DNA from 3 places in the Pseudomonas prosekii genome. Region 2 is predicted to be linked to each of the others. Evidence: predicted binding sites of a transcription regulator. Region 2 holds the regulator's gene; each other region holds the start of a gene.
The links. Region 2 encodes sigma-54, which starts transcription at its own class of promoters, with help from an activator protein. Its sites were predicted from a motif close to ANTGGCATNNANNTTGCTNT; they were not measured.
Positions count from the first base shown of each region.

Region 1: a site for sigma-54 is predicted at 2,910-2,929, ahead of flgB (flagellar basal body rod protein FlgB). Genes of this name have one in related genera too.
Region 3: a site for sigma-54 is predicted at 6,753-6,772, ahead of glnK (P-II family nitrogen regulator). Genes of this name have one in related genera too.

Region 1 covers NZ_LT629762.1:4,607,945-4,615,893, reverse strand. Annotated here, with positions in the region: gene flgE (flagellar hook protein FlgE) at 1-1,237, opposite strand, end outside; gene flgD (flagellar hook assembly protein FlgD) at 1,269-1,997, opposite strand; gene flgC (flagellar basal body rod protein FlgC) at 2,013-2,456, opposite strand; gene flgB (flagellar basal body rod protein FlgB) at 2,460-2,867, opposite strand; gene cheR (protein-glutamate O-methyltransferase CheR) at 3,128-3,955, opposite strand; gene BLU01_RS20995 (chemotaxis protein CheV) at 4,002-4,934, opposite strand; gene flgA (flagellar basal body P-ring formation chaperone FlgA) at 5,022-5,783, shown strand; gene flgM (flagellar biosynthesis anti-sigma factor FlgM) at 5,951-6,277, shown strand; gene BLU01_RS20980 (flagella synthesis protein FlgN) at 6,325-6,792, shown strand; gene BLU01_RS20975 (flagellar brake protein) at 6,891-7,637, shown strand; gene BLU01_RS20970 (MFS transporter) at 7,705-7,949, opposite strand, start outside.
Region 2 covers NZ_LT629762.1:1,770,381-1,778,329, forward strand. Annotated here, with positions in the region: gene lptB (LPS export ABC transporter ATP-binding protein) at 1-331, shown strand, start outside; gene BLU01_RS08265 (RNA polymerase factor sigma-54) at 516-2,009, shown strand; gene hpf (ribosome hibernation-promoting factor, HPF/YfiA family) at 2,083-2,391, shown strand; gene ptsN (PTS IIA-like nitrogen regulatory protein PtsN) at 2,404-2,868, shown strand; gene rapZ (RNase adapter RapZ) at 2,871-3,728, shown strand; gene BLU01_RS08285 (HPr family phosphocarrier protein) at 3,744-4,019, shown strand; gene BLU01_RS08290 (ZIP family metal transporter) at 4,213-5,106, opposite strand; gene BLU01_RS08295 (superoxide dismutase) at 5,137-5,748, opposite strand; gene BLU01_RS08300 (hypothetical protein) at 5,751-6,191, opposite strand; gene BLU01_RS08305 (class II fumarate hydratase) at 6,219-7,595, opposite strand; gene BLU01_RS08310 (FagA protein) at 7,576-7,949, opposite strand, start outside.
Region 3 covers NZ_LT629762.1:3,092,780-3,100,728, reverse strand. Annotated here, with positions in the region: gene lysA (diaminopimelate decarboxylase) at 1-293, shown strand, start outside; gene dapF (diaminopimelate epimerase) at 298-1,128, shown strand; gene BLU01_RS13980 (DUF484 family protein) at 1,142-1,867, shown strand; gene xerC (tyrosine recombinase XerC) at 1,870-2,769, shown strand; gene BLU01_RS13970 (HAD family hydrolase) at 2,766-3,473, shown strand; gene sutA (transcriptional regulator SutA) at 3,773-4,096, opposite strand; gene BLU01_RS13960 (secondary thiamine-phosphate synthase enzyme YjbQ) at 4,198-4,623, opposite strand; gene BLU01_RS13955 (ammonium transporter) at 4,838-6,175, opposite strand; gene glnK (P-II family nitrogen regulator) at 6,211-6,549, opposite strand; gene BLU01_RS13945 (accessory factor UbiK family protein) at 6,965-7,225, shown strand; gene BLU01_RS13940 (BRO-N domain-containing protein) at 7,667-7,949, shown strand, end outside.

The DNA of each region.
Region 1 (7,949 bases), 2.8 Mb from region 2:
CCTTGATCAAATCAACCAGTTCGTTGGTCAGGTTGACGTTGGACTCTTCCAGCGCGTTGGACTGGATCGAACCCAAGGTGCCGGTTTCCGGCGAATCGTAGCCCGGGATGCCCGACTTGTAGGTTTCTTTCCAGCTAGTGCCACCCACCGGTTGCAAGCCCTGCTCGTTGGTGAAGCTGGCGAGCGCGATCTGCCCGATCGGCTTGGTCTGGTTGTTGCTGAAGTTGGCCAGCAACACACCGCTGCCGTCGATGGTCAGGTTGGTGATCTGGCCAGTCGCATAACCGTTCTGCGTTGGAATCGAACGCGCGGTGTCAGCGTTGTACTGCGTGGTGTCGGCCATGGAAATGCTCATGCCGGCCGGATCGGCAGAAGCACCGTTCGGCGCCCAGACACCATTGGTCACGGTGCCTGGAACCCAACCGGTGACTTTCAGATCAGGGCTGACGATTGGCGTCGGCGTGGCCGGCGTGGTCACCGAGACCAGTTTGCCCGAGCTGTTGAACGACATGGTCGAAGCAACCGGCGGGGTCGCTGCGTTGGTCGGATCGCTGCCATTGGGGTTACGGCCATCGATCAGGGTGTAGGTTTTCCAGGTATTCGCGCCGGTCTTGACCATGTACTGGTCCATGTCGTGCTTGTTGCCCTGGGTATCGTAGACCGGCGTGGTGAACTGCTTGGTGAAGGACGCCGATTTGCTCGGGTCGAACGGGTTAGCAACCTGATCGATATCCGTTGCAGTGGAGTTCAGGTTGATCGTCGAAGCAATGCTGGTGGTGGTTTTCGGCGCCAGGTTCGAGGTGTCGATGCGCAGGTCACTCAGAACGCCGTTGGCGATCTTGCCGTTGGCATCGACGCCGTAGCCCTGCAGTTTTGCAGTGCCGTCGGAGTTGGTGACAAAACCTTCCTTGTCGACTTTGAACGTACCGGCACGGGTGTAGGACAACGAGCCATTGTTGCTCAGGGTAAAGAAACCCGAACCGTTGATGCCCATGTCCAGCACGTTGCCGGTGTTGCTGATGTCGCCCTGGGTGAACTGCTGGGAAACGTTGGCCAGGCGCACACCGTTACCGATGGTTTTGCTGCCCGAACCCAGTTTGGTCGCCGAGTACACGTCTTCGAATTCTGCACGGGACGATTTGAAACCGGTGGTCGCGACGTTGGCGATGTTGTTGCCGGTCACGTCCAGTTGTTTGTTGGCTGCATAGAGACCGCTAAGGCCGATATTGAAAGACATATTCCACTCCTTTGTGCCGGGTTAGTCGGCTCTATATACCAATGGTTTGAACTTTGGACAGGGCGACCGGGCCCAGGCCTGCGAGGTTGAGCATCAGCTCGCCGCCGGTCTGGCTGAGGGTCACGCTGTTGACCGTGGCCGGCAGATATACCGCCAGGTCCGTGGCCTTGCCGTCGATTGGCGCACTGGCCTTGACGTTGTAGGTGCCGACCGGCACCACGGCGCCGCTCGAATCCTTGCCATCCCACGTGAAGCTGGCACTGCCGGCCGCGCGTGCGCCAAGGTCGATGGTGCGGATCGCTTTGCCATCCTTGTCGGTAATGGTCACGGTGCCGCCGGCGATCGACGTCGACAGGTTGACCGAGCCAGTCACCGGTTTGGTCGGATCATCGACCTGCACCGAACCGGTCTGCACGATCACCGAACGGCCGACCAGCGACGACGCCTGCAACGCTTGCGAAGAGCTGTAGTTGCCGGCAATCGACGTCACCGTGTCATTCAACGCGGTGATGCCTTCCAGGCTACTGAACTGCGCCAACTGCGCGACGAACGCGCTGTTGTCTTGCGGGTCCAGCGGGTTCTGGTTTTTCAGTTGGGTAACCAGCAGTTGCAGGAAGGCATCTTTGCCCAGCTTCTGGCTGCCAGTGGCGCTGTTGGTCGCGGAGGCAATGCCGTCACCCGTGGAGCTGCTCGACTTGACTGACGAGTTCGCCAGAATGTCGTTCATGCTCAGGCCAGCGGTGGAATCGGTAACACTCATCTGAGTCGCCCCTTGTTACTGACCGAGGGTCAGCACCTTCTGCATCATGGTTTTGGCGGTGTTCATCATCTCGGCGTTGGTCTGGAACGAACGGCTCGCGGAAATCATGTCGGCCATTTCTTCAACGACGTTGACGTTCGGGTAGTAGACGTAACCCTTGGCGTCCGCCGCCGGATGGCCCGGCTCGTAACGCGCTTCGAGCTCGGCCTGGTCCTCGACCACGCCCAGCACTTGCACGCCTTGACCGGCAGCGTCCTGGTTCTGGAACAGCGAATCGCTGCCGCCGGCCTGGCCGCCCTGGAACATGGTGGCGAATACCGGGTGGCGCGCGCGATAGGTCTGGTCGATGCTCGACGAGACGGTTTCGGCGTTGGCGATGTTCGAGGCGACGGTGTTCAGACGCGTGGTCTGGGCACTCATGCCGCTACCGGCAATGTTGAAAACACTGGCTAGGGACATGACTTACTCTCCGCGCAGGGCTGCAACCAGCCCTTTGAATTTGCTGTTGAGCAGGGTGAAGCTGGCCTGGAAGTTGACCGCGTTTTCCGCGTAGCTCGACTGTTCCAGTTGCGCGTCCACAGTGTTCTGGTCGAGCGACGGCTGCATCGGCGTGCGATACAGCAGCGACTCGTCGCCATTGCTCAGGCCTTCGGCTTCGATATGACGGTTGTTGGTCATGTTCAAGGCGAATGCGCCGTTCTTGGTTTTCTCGCTTTGCGCGGCAAGCACGGCGGAGAAGTCCAGATCCCGAGCCTTGTAGTTCGGGGTGTCGGCGTTGGCGATGTTGTTGGCCAGGACTTCTGCACGCTGGGCGCGGAAGCCCAGGGCTTTCTCGTGGATACCGAGCGCGTTATCGAAGCTGATGCTCATGGCGGGGACCTTCGGGTGACCGGATTTTTCGTTAACTGGACCATAGCAAGCAGCGTGCCAATTCAAAAAACCCCGTAAACCGGGGGTTTGCGGGCAGCGGCAACGCGGCAATGCCAGAAAAGCGGCAACCGGTTTCCGCTGGCTGCCGCTTTTCTGCCGCTTTGCCACGGACAACATCAATCACCTGTAGGGATGCAAAAGCAGCGCGCATAAAAAAGGAGTCCCTGAGGACTCCCTTTTTAAGCGCGCTGCTTTTTGCATCACTTCGCCTGGTAAATAATCCCCGGGCTGCACTGGACCATCTGGTAATGGTCGGGCAAACCGTTCAGCGCTTCCGATGCGCCAAGGAACAGGTAACCGCCCGGCTTCAGCGTGCTGTGGATGCGCAACAGAATGTCTTTCTTCACCTCGGCGGAGAAGTAGATCAACACGTTGCGGCAGAACACGATGTCGAACTTGCCCAGCGCCGCGTAGCTGTCGAGCAGGTTGAACGAGCGAAACTCGACGCGACTCTTGATCGGTGCCTTGATCGCCCAGCGGCCCGGCCCTTTCGGGTCGAAGTAACGCTGCAGGCGCTCGGGCGACAAACCGCGACCGATCGCCAGGCTGTCGTATTCGCCGGTCTTGCAGTTGGTCAGCATGGTGCCGGACAGGTCAGTGGCAACAATCTGCACGCCCATCTTCAACTGGCCCATGTTGACGCGCTCGAACTCGTCGATCGACATCGACAGCGAATACGGTTCCTGACCCGACGAGCACGCCGCCGACCAGATACGCAGACGCTGGCCGGGGGCAGCCTTGATCGCCGCAGGCAACACCTTGTTCTTCAAGACTTCAAACGGGTAGGTGTCACGAAACCACAGGGTTTCGTTGGTGGTCATGGCATCCACCACCATTTCGCGCAAACCACTGCGCGGCTGGGTCTGGATGCGCTGCACCAACTCACCCAGGGACTTGATGCCCTGCTGTTCCATCAGTTTGTTGAGACGGCTCGACACCAGGTATTGCTTGTTTTCACCAAGCAAAATGCCACAGGCTTTTTCCAGGAATACCCGGAACTGTTCGAAATCCAAATTACCCGTAGACAAAGATACCGCCTCTTAAATCGTGTGAACCGCCAGGGGCAAAAGGCCCCTAGCTGATGTCTGCTGCTTTGATCCGGTCGACTACCCGGGATGCCAGGTCATCAGGGCGGAATTTGGCCAGGAAGTCATCGGCACCGACTTTCTTGACCATCGCCTGATTGAACACACCCGACAACGAAGTATGCAGGATGATATGGAGCTTTTGCATGCGCGGGTCGCTGCGGATTTCGGCCGTCAGGGTGTACCCGTCCATCTCCGGCATCTCGATGTCGGAAATCATCATCAAGAATTCTTCTTCCGGTTTCTTGCCCTCGTCGACCAGTTTGCGCAGGTAATCCAGCGCTTGCCGACCGTCGTTCAGCGCCACCACTTCGACGCCGACCGTTTGCAGGCAACGCGAGACCTGCTTGCGCGCCACCGACGAGTCATCAACAGTCAACACGCGCAAGGACAACGCCTTGTGCTGGGTTTCGACATCGACCACACCGGCGGAAATCGCTTCCGGGGTCGGCGCGACTTCGGCGAGGATCTTCTCGACGTCGATGATTTCGACTAACTGATTGTCGACCCGAGTCACAGCCGTCAGGTAATGATCGCGTCCAGTGCCCTTGGGTGGCGGATGAATCTCCTCCCAGTTCATGTTGACGATGCGCTCTACCGACCGAACCAGGAAACCCTGAGTCTTGGTGTTGTACTCCGTGATGATCACGAAAGGACTGTTCTTGTCTTTCAACGCTCCGGAACCGGTGGCCATCGCCAGATCCAGGATCGGGATGGTCGCCCCGCGAATATTTGCCACACCGCACACGACGGGACTGGACTTGGGCATCACGGTCAGCTTGGGGCATTGCAGCACCTCACGAACCTTGAATACGTTGATCCCATAAAGCTGTTTGCCGTCGAGACGGAACAACAACAGCTCCAGGCGATTCTGCCCTACCAGTTGCGTGCGCTGGTTTACCGAATCCATTACACCAGCCATGCCCAGACTCCCCACACCAACCAACGCTAAGTTGTGTTGCGACGCACATTCATCACTAAACGGCACGGCGCTTGCTTTTTAACCCGTATGAACGAACAAACGACATTTTTCCGACGCCTGACATCAAACTACCGCAAATTGCTTTGCGTGATGTCGGCCGTTTGCCTTTTGCCCCTTGGCAGCCCTGCCGTTGCTGACGCGGTTACCTTGCCTGATATGCTTATCGGCGTGACTCAGGGGTTTCTTGAGTTCACTGTTGAAGACTATTTGGCGACCAGTCAAACCGAGGGCCGCTACGAGATCGAAGTCAAACAGCTCGATCCGCGTATGCGCATGCCCATGTGCGACAAGGAATTGACAGCGACGCTGGAGAGTCCGGCAACGCCGATTGGCCGGGTCACGGTCAAGCTGCGGTGCGAGGGCAATTCACCGTGGACGGTGTTCGTACCCGCTCAAGTACGCCTGTTTCGGGAAGTCGTCACCACCACTCGGCCTCTCAAGCGTAGCGGCATTATCGAACCTGGCGATGTTGCTTTGCGTGAGCGCGACATCAGCCTGATCAATCAGGGTTACTTCACCTCGGTTGACCAAGCGATTGGGCAGAAACTTACCCGACCAACGGTAGCCGACCAGGTCATGACCCTGGTTCACCTCGAACAGGCAGAAGTGGTGCGCAAGGGCGATCAGGTGGTGATCACCGCCCGCAGCGGTACGCTCAGCGTGCGCATGCCCGGCGAAGCGCTGTCTAATGGCGGCATGTCCCAACAAATACGGGTAAAAAATCTTAATTCGATGCGCGTGATCAAGGCGCAAGTTACCGCGCCGGGTCAGGTGGAAGTGTCCATGTGACGTCAGGGATGTCGTGAACCTATGGCGCGCCGCTTGGCGCATGCCTAAACTGTGCCCATGCAACTCAAGTGGTGGCGCGTTGCAGCTCATTGTTTAAATGGGCCTAAAGTTTTCGCAGGGAGTGCCGAAAACATGGCAAGCGTCCAAATACCCAGAGGTTTTTTGTCATGGTCATTGATTTCAGCCGTTTAAATAACGCCTCGTCACTTTCGGGCAGTACTCGTACCAACGTTGCCAAGGAAACCGCCGACGCCGGCAAATCCGCAGCGCTGAATACCCCGGCCGAACAGGCCAGTACCGTCAAAAGCGGGGAATCGGTACACCTCAGCAATGAGGCTCAACAGTTGCAGAAGGTCACTGACAAGCTGCGCGATCAACCTGCTGTCGACAACGCCCGTGTGGCCGAGTTGAAAGCAGCAATCGCCGATGGCAGCTATAAAGTCGACAGCAGCCGTGTAGCCAGCAAACTGCTCAACTTCGAAGCCCAGCGCTAGGCCTTCGCCTGCGCCGGCTTTTGGACGCTTAAAACCCAAGGCCAGCCATGCACGATACTAATTTATTGCAATTGATCACCGATGACTTTGCTCCAGCTCAACGTTTGCTGGAGTTGTTGCAAACCGAGTCCCTCGCTTTGCACGGTCGCGACATGCCACTGCTCGAAGAAATTCTGGCGCAGAAACAGGCACTGATCATTCTGCTCGAACAGCATGGCCGCAAGCGCAGCGAAATCCTCGTCAGCCTCAACCTGCCCATGACCCGCGAGGGTCTTGAGCAACTCGCCAGCCATTCGAGCATTGGCGACCAGTTGCTGGCGCAGAGCGATGTGCTGACTGATCTGCTGGCTCAATGCCAGGCGGCCAACGTCAAAAATGGCCAGTCGATCCTGATGCAGCAGGCCGCCACCGCCAATCAATTGAAGATTCTCACCGGCGGCGAACCTCCAGCGCTGTATGACGCCCGCGGCTCCACCGCCAAGCTGGCGAAGCCCCGCCCGCTCAGCCAGGCGTGAGCGCGCAAATCAGCACGCCCTATCAAGACACGAAACATGCTGGCAGAATGCTAGCCAATGCTGCTAGTAGTCATATTTTGTCTGGAGATTGATGAACCGTGTTCAATGCCTCAAGCGCGGATGATGCTCCGCAGCCACCCAAGGTGCTCACCACTCCCCTGGAAATCTCCGGCAACCTGCGCCAGCTGCAAGACAGCCATGACCCGCTGATCATCACGTTCCACGAACGTAGCCAGCGTTTCCAGAGCTATCTGGTGGACATCGATCGTGACAGCAACACAATGGCCCTGGACGAAATGATCCCGCGCGACGGTGAACGTTTCCTGTTGGCCGGCGAACCCTATCGCGTCGAAGGCTTCCACGACGGTGTGCGCATCGCCTGGGACAGCAACGGCCCGCTGACTATCAGCGAAACCGATGGCGCGCGCTGCTACCGTGGCGCATTGCCGACCGAAGTGGTTTATCACCAGCGCCGCAACGCCTTCCGCGCCGCATTGAAACTCGCACAACTGGTTAGCGTTGAGTTGGGCGGCGACAAACTCAAGTCGCCCATCAGCGGCAAGCTGCTGGACATCTCCGCGACCGGCTGCAAGTTGCGCTTCGAGGGCGATATCACCTCCAGCCTGCAACTGGGCCAGGTCTACGACCGTTTCATCGCCGCCCTGCCCTTCGGCAGCATGACTGCCCCGGTTGAATTGCGTTACCTGCATTTCGAAGAAAGAATCTCCACCACCTTCGCCGGCGTGCGCTTTCACAACATGAGCGGGCTGGTGCAACGGCAGGTCGAACGCTTCGTCTATCAGCTGCAACGCGAAGCGCGGCGCTTTGATAAAGACGATATGTAACAGTATCCCGCGCCAATAAAAACGGGCAGTCCCTTGCGGTGACTGCCCGTTTTTTTATGCGCCTATTTCAAGGCCTGGCTTCGGTGAAGCTTTGTTCGCGTCCGGCGTCCGGGTCTTCCGGCTCGTCTGTAGCGGGGTCGGATTCTGGCTGCTGTTCCGGCTCAGGCTCTGGTTCAGGCTCGACCGGGTTATGCATCTGTTCATGCACCACTTGCTCGTCGACACGTGGATCGAGTGCCGCGACCAGCGGCGAGCTCGACATGCTGTCCGGCATGGCGACGTGATGCAGTGGCGCATCGTCGACCACGTGCA
Region 2 (7,949 bases):
CAACCTCGGCATGAGCCTGTCCGGTGGTGAACGCCGCCGAGTGGAAATCGCTCGTGCACTGGCGACCAACCCGAAATTCATCTTGCTCGACGAACCTTTCGCCGGCGTGGACCCGATTTCGGTCGGCGACATCAAGCAGATCATCCACCACCTCAAGGCCAAAGGCATTGGCGTGCTGATCACGGACCACAACGTTCGTGAAACCCTGGATATCTGTGAAACCGCCTACATCGTCAACGATGGCCAACTGATCGCCGAAGGTGACTCCGCTACCATCCTGGCCAACGAACTGGTCAAGGAAGTGTATCTGGGCCACGAGTTCCGCCTGTAAGCGCTGAGGTGTCTGGCGGATTGTCCGGGCGCTGGTCGCAATAAAAGCTCAATCGTTTTTTATTGTTACAGCGCTCTAGGCAAGGACTGCGGTTTCGGGCATATAATTTGCTTAAGTTTGGCGCTCCGGCGCCCTGTAGTGGATGGCGCATGTGCGCCGGCGAATAAGGTGTTTAGCCCCTGCCATGAAACCATCGCTAGTCTTGAGAATGGGCCAGCAGCTGACGATGACACCTCAGCTGCAACAGGCCATCCGCCTGCTCCAATTGTCGACCCTGGACCTGCAACAGGAAATCCAGGAGGCCCTGGAGTCCAATCCGATGCTCGAACGCCAGGAAGAAGGCGACGACTTCGATAACGCCGACCCCTTGGCCGACAAAGCCGAACAACTCCCCAACGCCGATGTTTCGGAACCGTCCTATCAGGAAACCGCGCCAACCGTGGACAACCTTGAGGAAGGCGACTGGAACGAGCGCATTCCCAACGAGCTGCCCGTCGACACGGCGTGGGAAGACGTCTACCAGACCAGCGCCAGCAGCCTGCCGAGCAACGATGACGACGAGTGGGATTTCACTACCCGCACATCGGCCGGCGAAAGCCTGCAAAGCCATCTGCTCTGGCAACTCAATCTGGCGCCGATGTCCGACACCGATCGGCTGATCGCCGTGACTCTGATCGATTGCATCAACAATCAGGGTTACCTCGACGAAACCCTCGATGAAATCCTCGAAGCCTTCGATCCGGAACTGGACATCGAGCTCGACGAGATCGAAGCCGTTCTGCACCGTATCCAGCAATTCGAACCGGCCGGCATCGGCGCTCGCAACCTGAGCGAATGCCTGCTGCTGCAATTGCGCCAACTCCCGGCCAAGACGCCTTGGCTGGCCGAGGCCAAGCGTCTGGTCAGCGATTACATCGACTTGCTCGGCAGCCGCGATTACAGCCAGTTGATGCGCCGCATGAAGCTCAAGGAAGACGAACTGCGCCAAGTCATCGAACTGGTGCAGAGCCTGAATCCGCGTCCGGGCTCGCAGATCGAGTCCAGCGAAGCCGAATACGTGGTTCCCGACGTGATCGTGCGCAAGGACAACGAGCGCTGGCTGGTGGAGCTGAACCAGGAATCGGTGCCACGCCTGCGGGTCAACGCCCAGTACGCCGGGTTTGTCCGCCGCGCCGACACCAGCGCCGACAACACTTTCATGCGCAATCAGTTGCAGGAAGCGCGCTGGTTCATCAAGAGCCTGCAAAGCCGCAACGAAACCCTGATGAAAGTTGCCACGCAGATCGTCGAGCATCAGCGCGGTTTTCTGGAATACGGCGACGAAGCGATGAAACCGCTGGTACTGCACGACATCGCCGAGGCGGTGGGCATGCACGAGTCAACGATTTCGCGGGTGACCACGCAGAAGTTCATGCATACCCCACGGGGCATATATGAGCTGAAATACTTTTTCTCCAGCCACGTCAGCACCTCCGAAGGCGGCGAATGCTCGTCCACGGCGATCCGCGCGATCATCAAAAAACTGGTTGCCGCGGAAAATCAGAAAAAGCCGTTGAGTGACAGCAAGATCGCTGGTTTACTGGAGGCACAAGGCATTCAGGTGGCTCGCCGCACCGTCGCCAAGTACCGCGAATCCTTGGGAATCGCGCCTTCGAGCGAACGCAAGCGGTTGATGTAAGCCACGTTACAGCGTTCCAGTGGCAGGCTATTCAGCCTGCCGCTTTATGCACTGGCAACGAAGGAGAAGCTGTATGCAAGTCAACATCAGTGGACACCAACTGGAAGTGACCGAACCTCTGCGCATCTACATCAACGAGAAACTCGAACGATTAGAGAGGCATTTCGACAAGATCACCAACGTGCAAGTCACGATGTGCGTCGAGAAGCTCAAGCAGAAAATCGAAGCCACGCTGCATATTCCCGGCGGAGAAGTAGTCGCTAATGCTGAACATACCGATATGTATGCCGCCATTGACCTGCTGACCGACAAGCTGGATCGCCAACTCAAAAAGCATAAGGAAAAGACCCAAAGCCTCCTCCAGGGCGCAACCGGTCGTTAACACTCCCAACCTATGATCCGACTTGAAAGTATCCTGACCCCCGGCCGTTCCCTCGTGAACGTGCCGGGCGGCAGTAAAAAGAAAGCCCTCGAACAAATTGCCAACCTGATCGCCCGGGAAGTCCCGGATCTGGAGATGCAAGTTGTCTTCGAGGCATTGATTGCCCGTGAAAAACTCGGTTCTACCGGTTTTGGCAACGGCATCGCGATTCCTCATTGCCGCCTGAAGGGCTGCACGTCCCCTATCAGTGCGCTGATGCACCTTGATGCGCCCATCGATTTCGACGCCATTGACGGCGCCCCGGTTGACCTGCTGTTTGTATTGCTGGTCCCGCAGGCTGCCACCGATGCGCACCTGGAGCTGCTGCGCCAGATCGCCAGCATGCTCGACCGCAAGGAAGTCCGCGAAAAACTGCGCAGTGCTCCGAGCAACGAAGCCTTGTATCAGGTCGTCCTGGACGAGCAGAACGGTCACTAATCATGCGCTTGATCATTGTCAGCGGCCGCTCCGGCTCAGGTAAAAGTACCGCGCTCAATGTCCTTGAGGACAGCGGCTTCTATTGCATCGACAACCTGCCTGCCGGGTTGCTGCCGGAATTGGCTGAACGCGCGTTGATTCATACCGAACTCGCGCAACCGCTGGTCGCGGTGTCCATCGACGCGCGCAACCTGCCGAGCCATTTGTCGCGATTCCCCGAACTGCTCGAAGAAGTCCGCAGTCGGCATATCCAGTGCGACGTGCTGTATCTGGACGCCGACGAAGAAACCCTGCTCAAGCGTTTCTCCGAAACTCGTCGCCGCCACCCGCTGAGCAATGCCAATCGCTCGCTGGCCGAGGCGATAGCTGACGAGACCAAACTGCTCGAGCCGATCGCCGACCTGGCTGATCTGAAACTCAACACCACCAACCTGAACCTTTACCAGCTGCGCGATACGCTGAAGCTGCGTCTGCTCAATCAGCCTGAGCCGGGCACCGCGTTTCTGGTCGAGTCGTTTGGCTTCAAGCGCGGCATGCCGGTCGATGCCGATCTGGTATTCGACGTGCGTTGCCTGCCCAATCCGTACTGGAAACCGGAGCTGCGCGCGCAGTCCGGGCTCGATCTGCCAGTGGCCGAGTACCTTGCGGCCCAGCCGGACGTCGAAGAGATGTTCCAGGATATTTACAACTATCTGTTCAAGTGGCTGCCGCGTTTCGCTGCCAGCAACCGCGCTTATGTGACGGTTGCCATTGGCTGCACTGGGGGCCATCACCGCTCCGTCTACCTGACTGAACGTCTGGGTCAGGCCCTGCAACAATCCCTGAAGAACGTCCAGGTCCGCCACCGCGACCTCAGCTAAAGGATTCACATCGCGATGCCTGCTCTGGAAATTGAAATCATCAACAAACTGGGCCTGCACGCCCGCGCTTCTGCGAAATTCGTCGGGGTTGCCGGTGGATTCAAGGATTGCTCGATCAGGGTTGGACGCACACCGGAATCCACGGTCGATGGCAAAAGCATCATGGCGATGATGATGCTCGCGGCCGGCAAAGGCACCAAAATCCACCTAATTACCGAAGGCGAGCAGGAAAAGGAAGCGCTGGACGCTTTAAAGGAATTAATCAACAACTACTTCGGCGAAGGCGAGTAACAACCCGCCTCCGTCCCTGTAGCAGCTGCCGAAGCCTGCGTTTATGTAGCAGCTGGCGAAGCCTGCGTTCGGCTGCGAAGCAGTCGTAAAATCAGACACTGCGGTCCTTCAGACAAACCTCGTACGCCGGATTTACGCCTGCTGCGCAGCCGAACGCAGCCTTCGGCAGCTGCTACCCTACCGCGCTCCCCCGCTAAGCCAGCGCCGTATCCATCACCATCATCAGACAAAACCCGATCAACAATCCCAGACTGGCGAGTTTCTCGTGACCATGACGTCGCGATTCCGGGATCACTTCGTGCGTCACCACCAGCAACATCGCCCCCGCCGCCAGTGCCAGACCCAACGGCAATAGCAGTTCGGCCAGGCTCACCAGCCACGCGCACAGCAGCGCGAACACCGGTTCCACCAGCCCCGACGCCGCGCCGATCAGGAACGACTTGACCCGCGACATCCCTGCCCCGGCCAACACTAGCGCGATGACCAGACCTTCCGGCACATCCTGCAACGCAATGCCCATCGCCAGGCTGTCAGCATCCGGCATGCCGCCACCGGCGGAAACGCCCACGGCCATGCCTTCGGGAATGTTGTGCGCAATGATCGCGAAGACAAACAGCCAGATGCGCGGCGGGATCACCGGACGCTCCAGCGTGCCGACCAGCAATTGCGGGCTGGCCCCGGAAACCTTGCGGTCCACCAGAAACAACCCCAAAGCGCCGAGCATGATGCCAAAGCTGATCAGGCCGCTGGAGGCCCAAGGCGTCAGCCCCAGGCTTTCGGCTGCAGCAATGCCCGGGACGATCAGCGAAAACGCCGTCGCCGCGAGCATCACCCCGGCACCGAAACCCAGCAAGGTATCGCTGAGTGCCTGAGGCATGCGGCGGATGACCAACACCGGCACCGCCCCCAACGCCGTGCCCAAAGCGCAGAGCGCCCCGCCCTGCAGGGCGCGCAACAGCTTGGGCTCAAGGTTGAGCCACACCAGGCCTTGGGCAACCAACAGCGTCATACCCGCCAGCAGTAACAGCGATCCCAATGCGTAACGAAACATACGCCCACTTCCGATCGCCAGTGTTTCAGTGCCCATAATCAGCCTTGGATTGTTTTTATAGAAGACTTAAACCAGCGCTGCCTGATAGCGCGCTGCAACTTCGGGCCAATTAATCACGTTGTAGAACGCATTGATGTATTCCGGGCGACGGTTCTGGTAACGCAGGTAATAGGCGTGTTCCCAGACGTCGAGGCCGAGGATCGGCGTGTTGCCATTCATCAGCGGGCTGTCCTGATTACCGCTGCTTTCGACAACGAGAGTCTTTTGCGGGGTAACGCTCAACCACGCCCAGCCACTGCCAAAACGCGTCAGTGCAGCTTTGGTGAAGGCTTCCTTGAAGCTGTCGAGGCCGCCCAGTTGCTCATCAATCGCCTTGGCCAGCGCGCCGTCGGGTTTGCCGCCGGCGTTGGGCGCCATGACTTCCCAGAACAACGAATGGTTGGCATGACCGCCGCCCTGATTGATCACCGCAGCGCGGAGTTTTTCCGGCAGTTGCTGGACGCTGGCGACCAGTTTTTCCACCGACCATTCGGCAAACTCGGTGCCTTCGACAGCGGCGTTGAGGTTGTTGATGTAAGTCTGGTGATGTTTGGTGTAGTGGATTTCCATGGTCTGCGCATCGATATGCGGTTCCAGGGCATCGTAGGCGTAGGGCAAGGCAGGCAAGGTAAAAGCCATGTTCAGTGGACTCCATGGTGATGAGGGACAGGCTGATGCCGGGGCGACGCCGCATCCATGTGCAACAAGCGATGGGTGCGTGGGTATTCGCCGTGTTCACTGATGAAATTCAGCAGTTCGACATAGGTTTTACTGCTCTGACGCAGCGCAGCCTCGCGCAGCGCCGGGGCCAGCCGCGTGTCCTGCATGGTCTGCAACAGGCGTTGATGGATCGCGCACAAATACTCGGCGCTCTCCTCCGGCTGGTTCAGGCGTAAATGCAGGTCCGCGAGGTTGTGATGGGAAATCACGCAAGCGGCCACCGCTTCGTCGGCATCCGACCAGCGCTCGAACAACACCTGGGCCAGCGCCAGTGCCTGCAAGTAAGCCTCGCGGGCATCGACGAACTCGCCTTGCATGAAATGGCGGTTGGCCCTTTCGATCGTGCGTTTCCAGTGCTCCATGGTGAGCCTCCAAAGCGGTAGCGTGAGTTACACGCCGCCTGCGGTGAGCTTCTCTGGATTGAGCAATTCTTCCAGTTGGCTGCGCGACAAGTCGGTGTGTTCCAGGGCGACATCAATCACCGGACGCCCCTGCTGATACGCCTTCTTGGCGATTTCAGCGGCTTTCTGGTAACCGATGATCGGGTTGAGTGCGGTGACCAGAATCGGATTGCGCGACAGCGCTTCCTTGAGTCGGGCCTCGTTGACCTTGAAGCTGGCAATCGCCTTGTCACCCAGCAGACGGCTGGCGTTGGCCAGCAATTCGATGCTGCTGAGCAGGTTCTGGGCGATGATCGGCAGCATCACGTTGAGTTCGAAATTGCCCGATTGGCCGGCGATGGTGATCACCGAATCGTTGCCTATCACCTGCGCCGCGACCATCGCCGTGGCTTCCGGGATTACCGGATTGACCTTGCCCGGCATGATCGACGAACCCGGCTGCAAGGCCTCGAGTTCGATTTCGCCAAGACCGGCCAACGGCCCGGAGTTCATCCAGCGCAGGTCGTTAGCGATTTTCATCAGCGACACGGCGGTCGCCTTGAGCTGACCGGAGACCGCCACCGCAGTGTCCTGCGAGCCGATCAGCGCGAACAGATCCTTGCCCGGTGTGAACTGCACATGCGTCAGTTCACTCAATTGCTGGCTGAACCGCGCGGCAAATTCGGGGTGCGCGTTGATCCCGGTGCCCACCGCCGTGCCGCCCTGCGCCAGCGATTGCAGGCTCGGCAACAAGTCTTGCAGGTGGCCGATATTGGCCTTGAGCTGCTGCGCCCAACCGTTGAGCACCTGGCTCATGCGCACCGGCATGGCGTCCATCAAATGCGTGCGCCCGGTTTTCACGTGGTGGTGAACCTGCACCGCTTTGCGCTCGATCACTTGCACCAGGTGCAGCAGCGCCGGCAGCAATTGCTCATGCAAGGCCAACGCGGCGCTGACGTGGATGGTGGTCGGGATGATGTCGTTGCTGCTTTGCCCGCAGTTGACGTGATCGTTCGGGTTCACCGGCTCGCCCAGCAGTCGGCTGGCCAGCGTGGCGATCACTTCGTTGGCGTTCATGTTGGAACTGGTGCCGGAACCGGTCTGGAAGATATCCACCGGAAAGTGCTGCATGAAATCGCCTTCGAGCAGCCCTTGCGCCGCGTCGACGATGGCTTTGCCCTGGGCTTCGCCGATCTGCTTGAGCTCGACGTTGGCCCGCGCCGCCGCAGCTTTCGCCAGGATCAGTGCGCGAATGAACTGCACCGGCATCGGTTTGCCGCTGATCGGGAAGTTATCCACCGCACGTTGGGTTTGTGCGCCGTAGAGCGCGGCTTCCGGGACCTGAAGCTCGCCCATGCTGTCGCGCTCAATACGTGTCTTGGTCATCAGTAAATCCTTGCACCAGTTCAATGAGGGGAATCGAAGGCTGCAACTCGCAGGTCGCCAGTTGCCAGGTGTAGCTTTGCCAGCGCTTGAGGCGGCATTTGCACAGCGACAGACGTTCCAGCTCGCGCAACGGCCGCCAGGCCTGGTCCAGACAATAGGCGCGCCAATGCCACGGCAGCGCGACGTCGGCGGCGGTGTCGAGGAGTAAACGAAAGGAAGTTTCGGCGATGGTCCAGGGCGAGGTTGCCGTGCAACAGGCCAGATACCGGCCTTCGGCCAGGTAATGTTCGATCAGGCGCGGTTCATCAGGATCCATTGCGCAACGGATCTGGCGACTCATCCAGCGCCAGCTTT
Region 3 (7,949 bases), 1.3 Mb from region 2:
GGATGGACGTCACGCCAGTGCGCCCGCGCGACAGCGCCGCGCGCCCATACGACATCGTCGGGCCGATCTGCGAAACCGGCGACTTCTTGGCCAAGGAACGTGAATTGGCGCTGGAAGAAGGCGATCTGCTGGCGATTCATTCGGCCGGCGCCTACGGGTTTGTCATGAGTTCCAACTACAACACGCGCGGGCGTACCGCCGAGGTGTTGGTGGACGGTGATCAGGCATTTGAAGTGCGTCGCCGTGAGACGGTAGCCGAGTTGTTCGCTGGCGAAAGCCTGCTGCCGGAGTAAAACCATGCTGCTGCGTTTTACCAAGATGCACGGCCTGGGCAATGACTTCATGGTCCTCGACCTGGTCAGCCAGCACGCGCACATCCTGCCCAAACACGCCAAGCAATGGGGCGATCGGCACACCGGCATCGGTTTTGACCAGTTGCTGCTCGTCGAAGCACCGAGCAACCCGGACGTGGATTTCCGTTACCGGATCTTCAACTCCGACGGTTCCGAAGTGGAGCAGTGCGGCAACGGTGCGCGCTGCTTCGCCCGCTTCGTGCTCGACAAGCGCCTGACCGCAAAACGGCAGATCCGCGTCGAGACCAAAAGCGGCATTATCGAACTGGATATCCGCAGCGACGGCCAGATCAGTGTCGACATGGGCGCACCGCGCCTGGTGCCGGCCGATATCCCGTTCGAAGCCGAAAGCCAGGCCTTGAGCTATCAGCTCGAAGTCGACGGCAATGTGGTCGAACTGGCTGCCGTGTCGATGGGCAACCCGCACGCGGTCTTGCGGGTCAGCGACATCAACAACGCGCCAGTGCATGAACTGGGGCGCAAAATCGAACACCATCCGCGCTTCCCGGCGCGGGTCAATGTCGGTTTCCTCCAGGTCATCGACCGTAACCGTGCGCAGTTGCGCGTGTGGGAACGCGGGGCCGGGGAAACCCAGGCCTGCGGCACCGGCGCCTGCGCTGCAGCAGTGGCTGCGATCAGCCAGGGGTGGATGGATTCGCCGCTTTTGATCGACCTGCCCGGCGGGCGTCTGTCCATTGAATGGGCAGGCCCAGGCCACCCGGTCGTGATGACCGGGCCGGCAGTGCGTGTATACGAAGGACAAGTACGTCTTTGAGAGAGCCAAATCCATGAAAGATAAGCCCCAGGTTCCCGCCCGACAGCCCGACGAATCCTCTTCCGAAAGCCTTGAGGCGGCGGCGATTGCCGCGTACCTGGAGGCTCATCCGGATTTCTTCGTCGAGCACGAAGAACTGCTCCCGGCGTTGCGCATTCCCCACCAGCGCGGCGACACCGTGTCGCTGGTGGAACGCCAGATGACCATCCTGCGCGACCGTAACATCGAGTTGCGTCATCGCTTGTCGCACTTGATGGACGTCGCTCGCGATAACGATCGCCTGTTCGACAAGACCCGCCGCCTGATTCTCGCGCTGATGGACGCCGCCAGCCTCGAAGACGTGGTGATCAGCGTCGAAGACAGCCTGCGCCAGGACTTCCAGGTGCCTTTCGTCAGCCTCATCCTGCTGGGTGACAACCCGATGCCGGTGGGCCGCTGGGCTACCCACGCCGAAGCGCAAACGGCGATCGGCGGCCTGCTTTCGGAAGACAAAAGCGTCAGTGGCAGCCTGCGCGAGCACGAACTCGACTTCCTGTTTGGCGAAGAACAACGCAAGCAGATCGGCTCCACGGCCGTCGTCGCCATCAGCCATCAAGGCATCCACGGTGTTTTGGCCATCGCCAGTCGCGACCCGCAGCACTACAAGAGTTCGGTGGGCACGCTGTTCCTGAGCTACATCGCCGAAGTCATGGGCCGCGTGCTGCCACGGGTCAATAACTCCCTGCGCTCGGTACGCTGATCGTGGAACGGCAACTGGACGCTTACTGCGAACACCTGCGCAGTGAGCGGCAGGTGTCGCCGCACACGCTTTACGCCTACCGCCGCGACCTCGACAAAGTGCTCGGCTGGTGCAGCAAACAGAACATCGACAGTTGGGCCGCGCTGGACATTCAACGCCTGCGCAGCCTGATCGCGCGCCTGCATTCCCAAGGGCAATCGTCCCGTAGCCTGGCGCGGTTGTTGTCGGCGGTGCGCGGGCTCTATCACTATCTGAACCGCGAAGGCCTGTGCGATCACGACCCGGCCAATGGCCTGGCGCCGCCGAAAGGTGAACGGCGCTTGCCGAAAACCCTCGACACTGACCGCGCGCTGCAACTGCTGGAAGGCGCGGTCGAGGATGACTTTTTGGCCCGTCGCGATCAGGCAATCATGGAATTGTTCTATTCCTCGGGATTGCGCCTTTCCGAGCTGACCGGGCTTAATCTGGATCAGCTGGACTTGGCCGATGGCATGGTTCAAGTGCTCGGCAAGGGCAGCAAAACGCGTTTGTTGCCGGTCGGCAAAAAGGCCCGCGAAGCCTTGGAACTGTGGTTGCCGCTGCGGGCGCTGACCAACCCGGCGGACGACGCGGTGTTTGTCAGCCAGCAGGGCCGGCGCCTCGGCCCACGGGCGATTCAGGTGCGGGTCAAGGCGGCCGGCGAACGTGAACTGGGGCAAAATCTGCACCCGCACATGTTGCGACATTCCTTCGCCAGCCACTTGCTGGAATCCTCGCAAGACCTGCGCGCCGTCCAGGAATTGCTCGGTCACTCGGACATCAAAACCACGCAGATTTATACCCACCTGGACTTCCAGCATCTGGCGACGGTCTACGACAGTGCCCATCCACGGGCCAAACGAATCAAGGGCGATGAGTCATGACAATCCAGTTGATCACCTTCGACCTCGACGACACTTTGTGGGACACCGCCCCGGTGATCGTCAGCGCCGAAGCCGTGCTGCGCGAGTGGCTGACTGAGCACGCACCGCACCTCGGCGCAGTGCCGGTCGAGCATTTGTGGGCGATTCGTGAGCGCGTGTTGAGCAATGAGCCGGGCCTGAAACACCGCATCAGCGCCCTGCGCCGCCGCGTGCTGTTTCACGCCATGGAAGATGCCGGGTACGCCCACGACGAGGCGTCGACATTGGCCGACAAGGGTTTCGAAGTGTTTCTGCATGCGCGGCACCAGATTGAAGTGTTCCCCGAAGTCGAGCCGACGCTGGAGATTCTGGCCAACCATTACGCCCTCGGCGTGGTCACCAATGGCAACGCCGACGTACGCCGATTGGGGCTGGCGGATTACTTCAAATTCGCGCTGTGCGCCGAAGACATCGGCATCGCCAAACCGGACGCGCGCCTGTTTCATGAGGCATTGCAGCGTGGCGGTGCGGTGGCCGAAACCGCGGTGCACATTGGCGATCATCCCGGCGACGACATCGCCGGCGCCCAACAGGCAGGCCTGCGCGCAATCTGGTTCAACCCGACCGGCAAGCCATGGGAAGCGGACCGCTTGCCCGACGCCGAAATCCGCCGCCTCAGCGACTTGCCAGCGCTGCTGGCACGCTGGAACGCAGCTTCGGCCTGACCACAAAACCTGTGGGAACAGAGCTTGCTCGCGATAGCGGTGGGTCAGCCCACATCGATTCCGAATGTTAAGCCCCCATCGCGAGCAGGCTCGCTCCCACAGGGGATCTGCGTCGGGCACAGATATTGTGAGCGCCGCGATCAATTGTAGGAGTGAGCCTGCTCGCGATAGCGGTAGGTCAGCCAACACAGATATCAACTGACCCACCCCCATCGCGAGCAAACTTTGCGCATACCGCGCCCATGAAAAAGCCCGCAGCGACGGCGGGCTTTTTCAGCAAGCAAGCAGGTGACAGGCGTTTAGATAGGCCGGCTGCCGTACTTGTTGTCAGGCTTTTTGGGCGGATCGGCGACCACGCTGGCCTCCACTTCCTGCACCTTGCCACCTTTGGCCAGGAACTCTTCCATGGCCTTGGCCAGGGCGTCGCGTTCCTTGTTTTTGGCTTCGACGCTTGGCAACTCATCGACCGACACCGCAGCCTTGGCTTTGCCTTTGGCGGTCGGGGCCGGCGCTTCGCCGCCATCGTCTTCAGCAACGTCTTCCGCCGCTGCTTCCAGGCCTTCTTCGGCCTCGTCTTCGTCGCCTACTTCGAGGTCGTCGTTTTCCAGATCATCGTCGCTCATGTTCTACCTCATGACTTGCGAAAAGCAGATTAGTTATAGCCCAGCTACGCCGTCTGTCGAAGGCTGCCGGAAAAAATTCTACAACCGCTTGTAACGAGCGGTTACGCCCCTTCACCGTGCAGGGTGGCGAGGACTTTACGGGCACCGCCGAAATCGCGGTGCTCGCCCAGATAAACGCCTTGCCAGGTGCCCAACGCCAGCCGACCTGCCGCAATCGGCAGACTGATCTGACAGCCAAGTACGCTGGCCTTGAAGTGCGCCGGGAGGTCGTCCAGGCCTTCGTCGTTATGCTCAAAGCCGTCTGTTCCTTGTGGGATCAGCCGATTGAAAAATCGTTCGAAGTCGCGACGTACCGCCGGATCGGCGTTCTCGTTGATGGTCAACGACGCCGAGGTATGCTGCAGCCACAAGTGCAACAGACCGACCCGGCACGCCTTGAGTTCAGGCAGGCCGGCGAGTAACTCGTCCGTTACCAGATGAAAGCCCCGGGGCCGCGCCCGCAGGGTAATCAGCGTCTGTTGCCACATACAGTTCTCCGCACGTTCGGGGCGCATTCTAGCGCGCTCTGGGAAAAAACAAAGGCCCTAATATTCCCGCATTGCTGTAAGTTTTTCGCTTGTAAAAAACCCTCGTCGTAAACACGACATAAGGCGTAGGAAAAAACCTTTCAGCAGCCTCTTAAATGACAAATCCCGGACAAAAAAATGCCCGGCGAACCGGGCAAGTTTTTTTCTGCGCGTCTTACAAGTTGTAGCCGCGTTCGTTGTGTTGTGCCAGATCGAGGCCGACCGCCTCTTCTTCCTCGGTAACCCGCAGGCCCATGACCGCGTCCAGTACCTTGAGAATGATGAAGGTGACGATCGCGGTGTAGATCACCGTGAAGCCCACGCCTTTGCATTGAATCCACACTTGTGCGGCGATGTCGGTGACAGTGCCGAAGCCACCCAGCGACGGTGCAGCGAACACACCGGTGAGGATTGCGCCGAGAATACCGCCGATGCCGTGCACGCCGAAGGCATCCAGGGAATCGTCATAACCGAGTTTGCGTTTCAGCGTAGTGGCGCAGAAGAAGCACACCACGCCAGCGGCCAGGCCGATCACCAGCGCGCCCATCGGGCCCACGGTGCCAGCGGCCGGAGTGATTGCGACCAGACCGGCGACTACACCCGAAGCGATACCCAGTGCACTTGGTTTGCCGTGCGTGACCCACTCGGCGAACATCCAGCCCAATGCAGCAGCAGCGGTGGCGATCTGCGTGACCAGCATCGCCATGCCGGCAGTGCCGTTGGCGGCGGCGGCGGAACCGGCGTTGAAGCCGAACCAGCCAACCCACAGCATGGCCGCGCCCATCAGCGTGTAACCGAGGTTATGCGGAGCCATCGGGGTGGTCGGGAAGCCTTTGCGCTTGCCCAGTACCAGGCAGCAGATCAGACCGGCAACACCGGCGTTGATGTGCACCACGGTGCCGCCGGCGAAGTCGAGCACGCCCCAATCCCACATCAGGCCGCCGTTGCCGGACCAGACCATGTGCGCAATCGGTGCGTAAACCAGAGTGAACCAGATGCCCATGAAGATCAGCATCGCGGAGAACTTCATGCGCTCGGCGAACGCACCGACGATCAGCGCCGGGGTGATGATCGCGAAGGTCATCTGGAAGGTCACGAACACCGCTTCCGGGAACAACGCCGCAGGACCGGTGATGCTCGCTGGCGTGATGCCGGCGAGGAACGCCTTGCCCATGCCGCCGAAGAACGAGTTGAAGTTGACGACGCCCTGCTCCATGCCGGTGGTGTCGAACGCAATGCTGTAGCCATAAATGACCCACAGGATGCTGATCAGACCGGTAATGGCGAAGCACTGCATCATCACGGAAAGAATGTTTTTGGAGCGAACCATGCCGCCGTAGAACAGCGCGAGGCCGGGAATGGTCATGAACAGCACGAGGGCTGTCGAGGTCAGCATCCAGGCGGTATCGCCGGAATTGAGGACTGGGGCCGCCACTTCGTCTGCCGCCATAGCCAGGCTGGGCATTACGAGGGACAACAGGGCTCCTAGCCCTGCGAATTTACGCAGAGTCATATTGTTTTCTCCTGGGGCGTTGGGTTTGTGGCGGCTTAGATCGCGTCGGTATCGGTTTCGCCGGTACGGATGCGAATCGCCTGTTCCAGATTGACCACGAAAATCTTGCCGTCACCGATCTTGCCGGTGTTGGCTGCCTTGGTTATCGCCTCGATAACCCGGTCAAGATCCTTGTCGTCAATGGCGACATCGATCTTCACCTTTGGCAGGAAATCGACCACGTACTCCGCGCCGCGATACAGCTCGGTGTGACCCTTCTGCCGACCGAAGCCTTTGACCTCAGTAACGGTAATGCCCTGCACGCCGATCTCGGACAACGACTCGCGTACATCGTCCAGCTTGAACGGCTTGATGATGGCAGTGACTAGCTTCATGAAAACTCTCTCCCGAATTGGTGGACTTGCCCCAGGAAAACAAACCCGTCTCAAGTCTAAGCGCAGTGCCTGGCTTTGTAACGCATCGTCGGCCCAACCTGCCCGTCCGACGCCAGCTAACCACTCCGTGCAGAACTTCCCCGTTCCACGTGGCGCACTGCATTCGTCACAGCGACTGCATCAGTGCATGGGTCATTAGCGACTAAGCAGAAAGCTTGCCATCTCGCCAAAAACCCCTGAATTCAATCCCTTGGTCGCTGCTGCAAGCCGCTTCTCGTTAACGCCGCAGAGATAACGCACAACAACGGTGCGCTGCCGTCCGTCCGCTTGCGCGAAAAGCGTGCATCCGTGCCTGCGGAGTTGACTATAGACACTGCGTGATACACTGCCCGCCATTGTTTCCAGGACCTTTCCCATGCTCGCGCCCAAAGACTTCCTCGACGCCCTGAGCGGCACCGCCTCCCGCCTCTTCAGCGGCGACAACCCTTTGCCGAAAAGCGAAATCGAAAGCCAGTTCAAGGCCCTGTTGCAGAGCGGCTTCAGCAAACTGGACCTGGTCAGCCGGGAAGAGTTTGATAGCCAGATGGTCGTGTTGGCGCGCACGCGGGCACGCCTGGAAAGCCTGGAAGCGAAAGTCGCAGAGATGGAAGCGAAGCTGAATCCGCCGGTCGAGTAACGCCGCTGACAATGCGTTCCCCTGTAGGAGCAAGGCTTGCCCGCGAATGAGTCGCCTCGGTCGCCCAGCCCTCCCACACTGTAACGACTACCCCCCTGTAGGAGCTGCCGAAGGCTGCGATCTTTTGATCTTGCGCCCCGCAACAATCTCGGCAACGTCCTACAAAGAACATCCCCGCCGTCCGATAGCGTCGTAGTGCTCCAACTTCTAAGCTCCCAGCAGCTGATTATTCAGCACTGGGTTTGGCGACCTGGAAGCTTAAGGAGGCTACTTCTGTTCGATGGCGGCTAGTTTGAGCCACATCGAGTCATGGTGGCTGTGCGTGGGAGACCTTCGGGTCTGCCGGGTTCCTTTTGCTCCGGTTCGCCAACCCGCGTACAGCTGCCACCAATTGTTTGGCGACGATTGAGAGCAGCCCTTCAAGCAAAAGGAGTTGTATCAATGAATAGCGACGAAACCTATCTGATCCCAAACACCTTCACCCGCCACAAACTCCACCTCCACGCCCTGCTCATCCAGAATCAACCCTGGTTCAGCGCCCGCGACCTCGGGCGTCTGCTACGCCTGTTCCTCGACGAACGCGCCGTCCGAAAACTCGACCCCGACCAACATCAATCGGTGCGAATGCTCAGCCACGGCACCGTCGAAAACACCCTGCTCATCAGCGAATCCGGCGTCTACGCACTACTGATCTACCACTACTGCCCCGAACACCGAAGCCTGC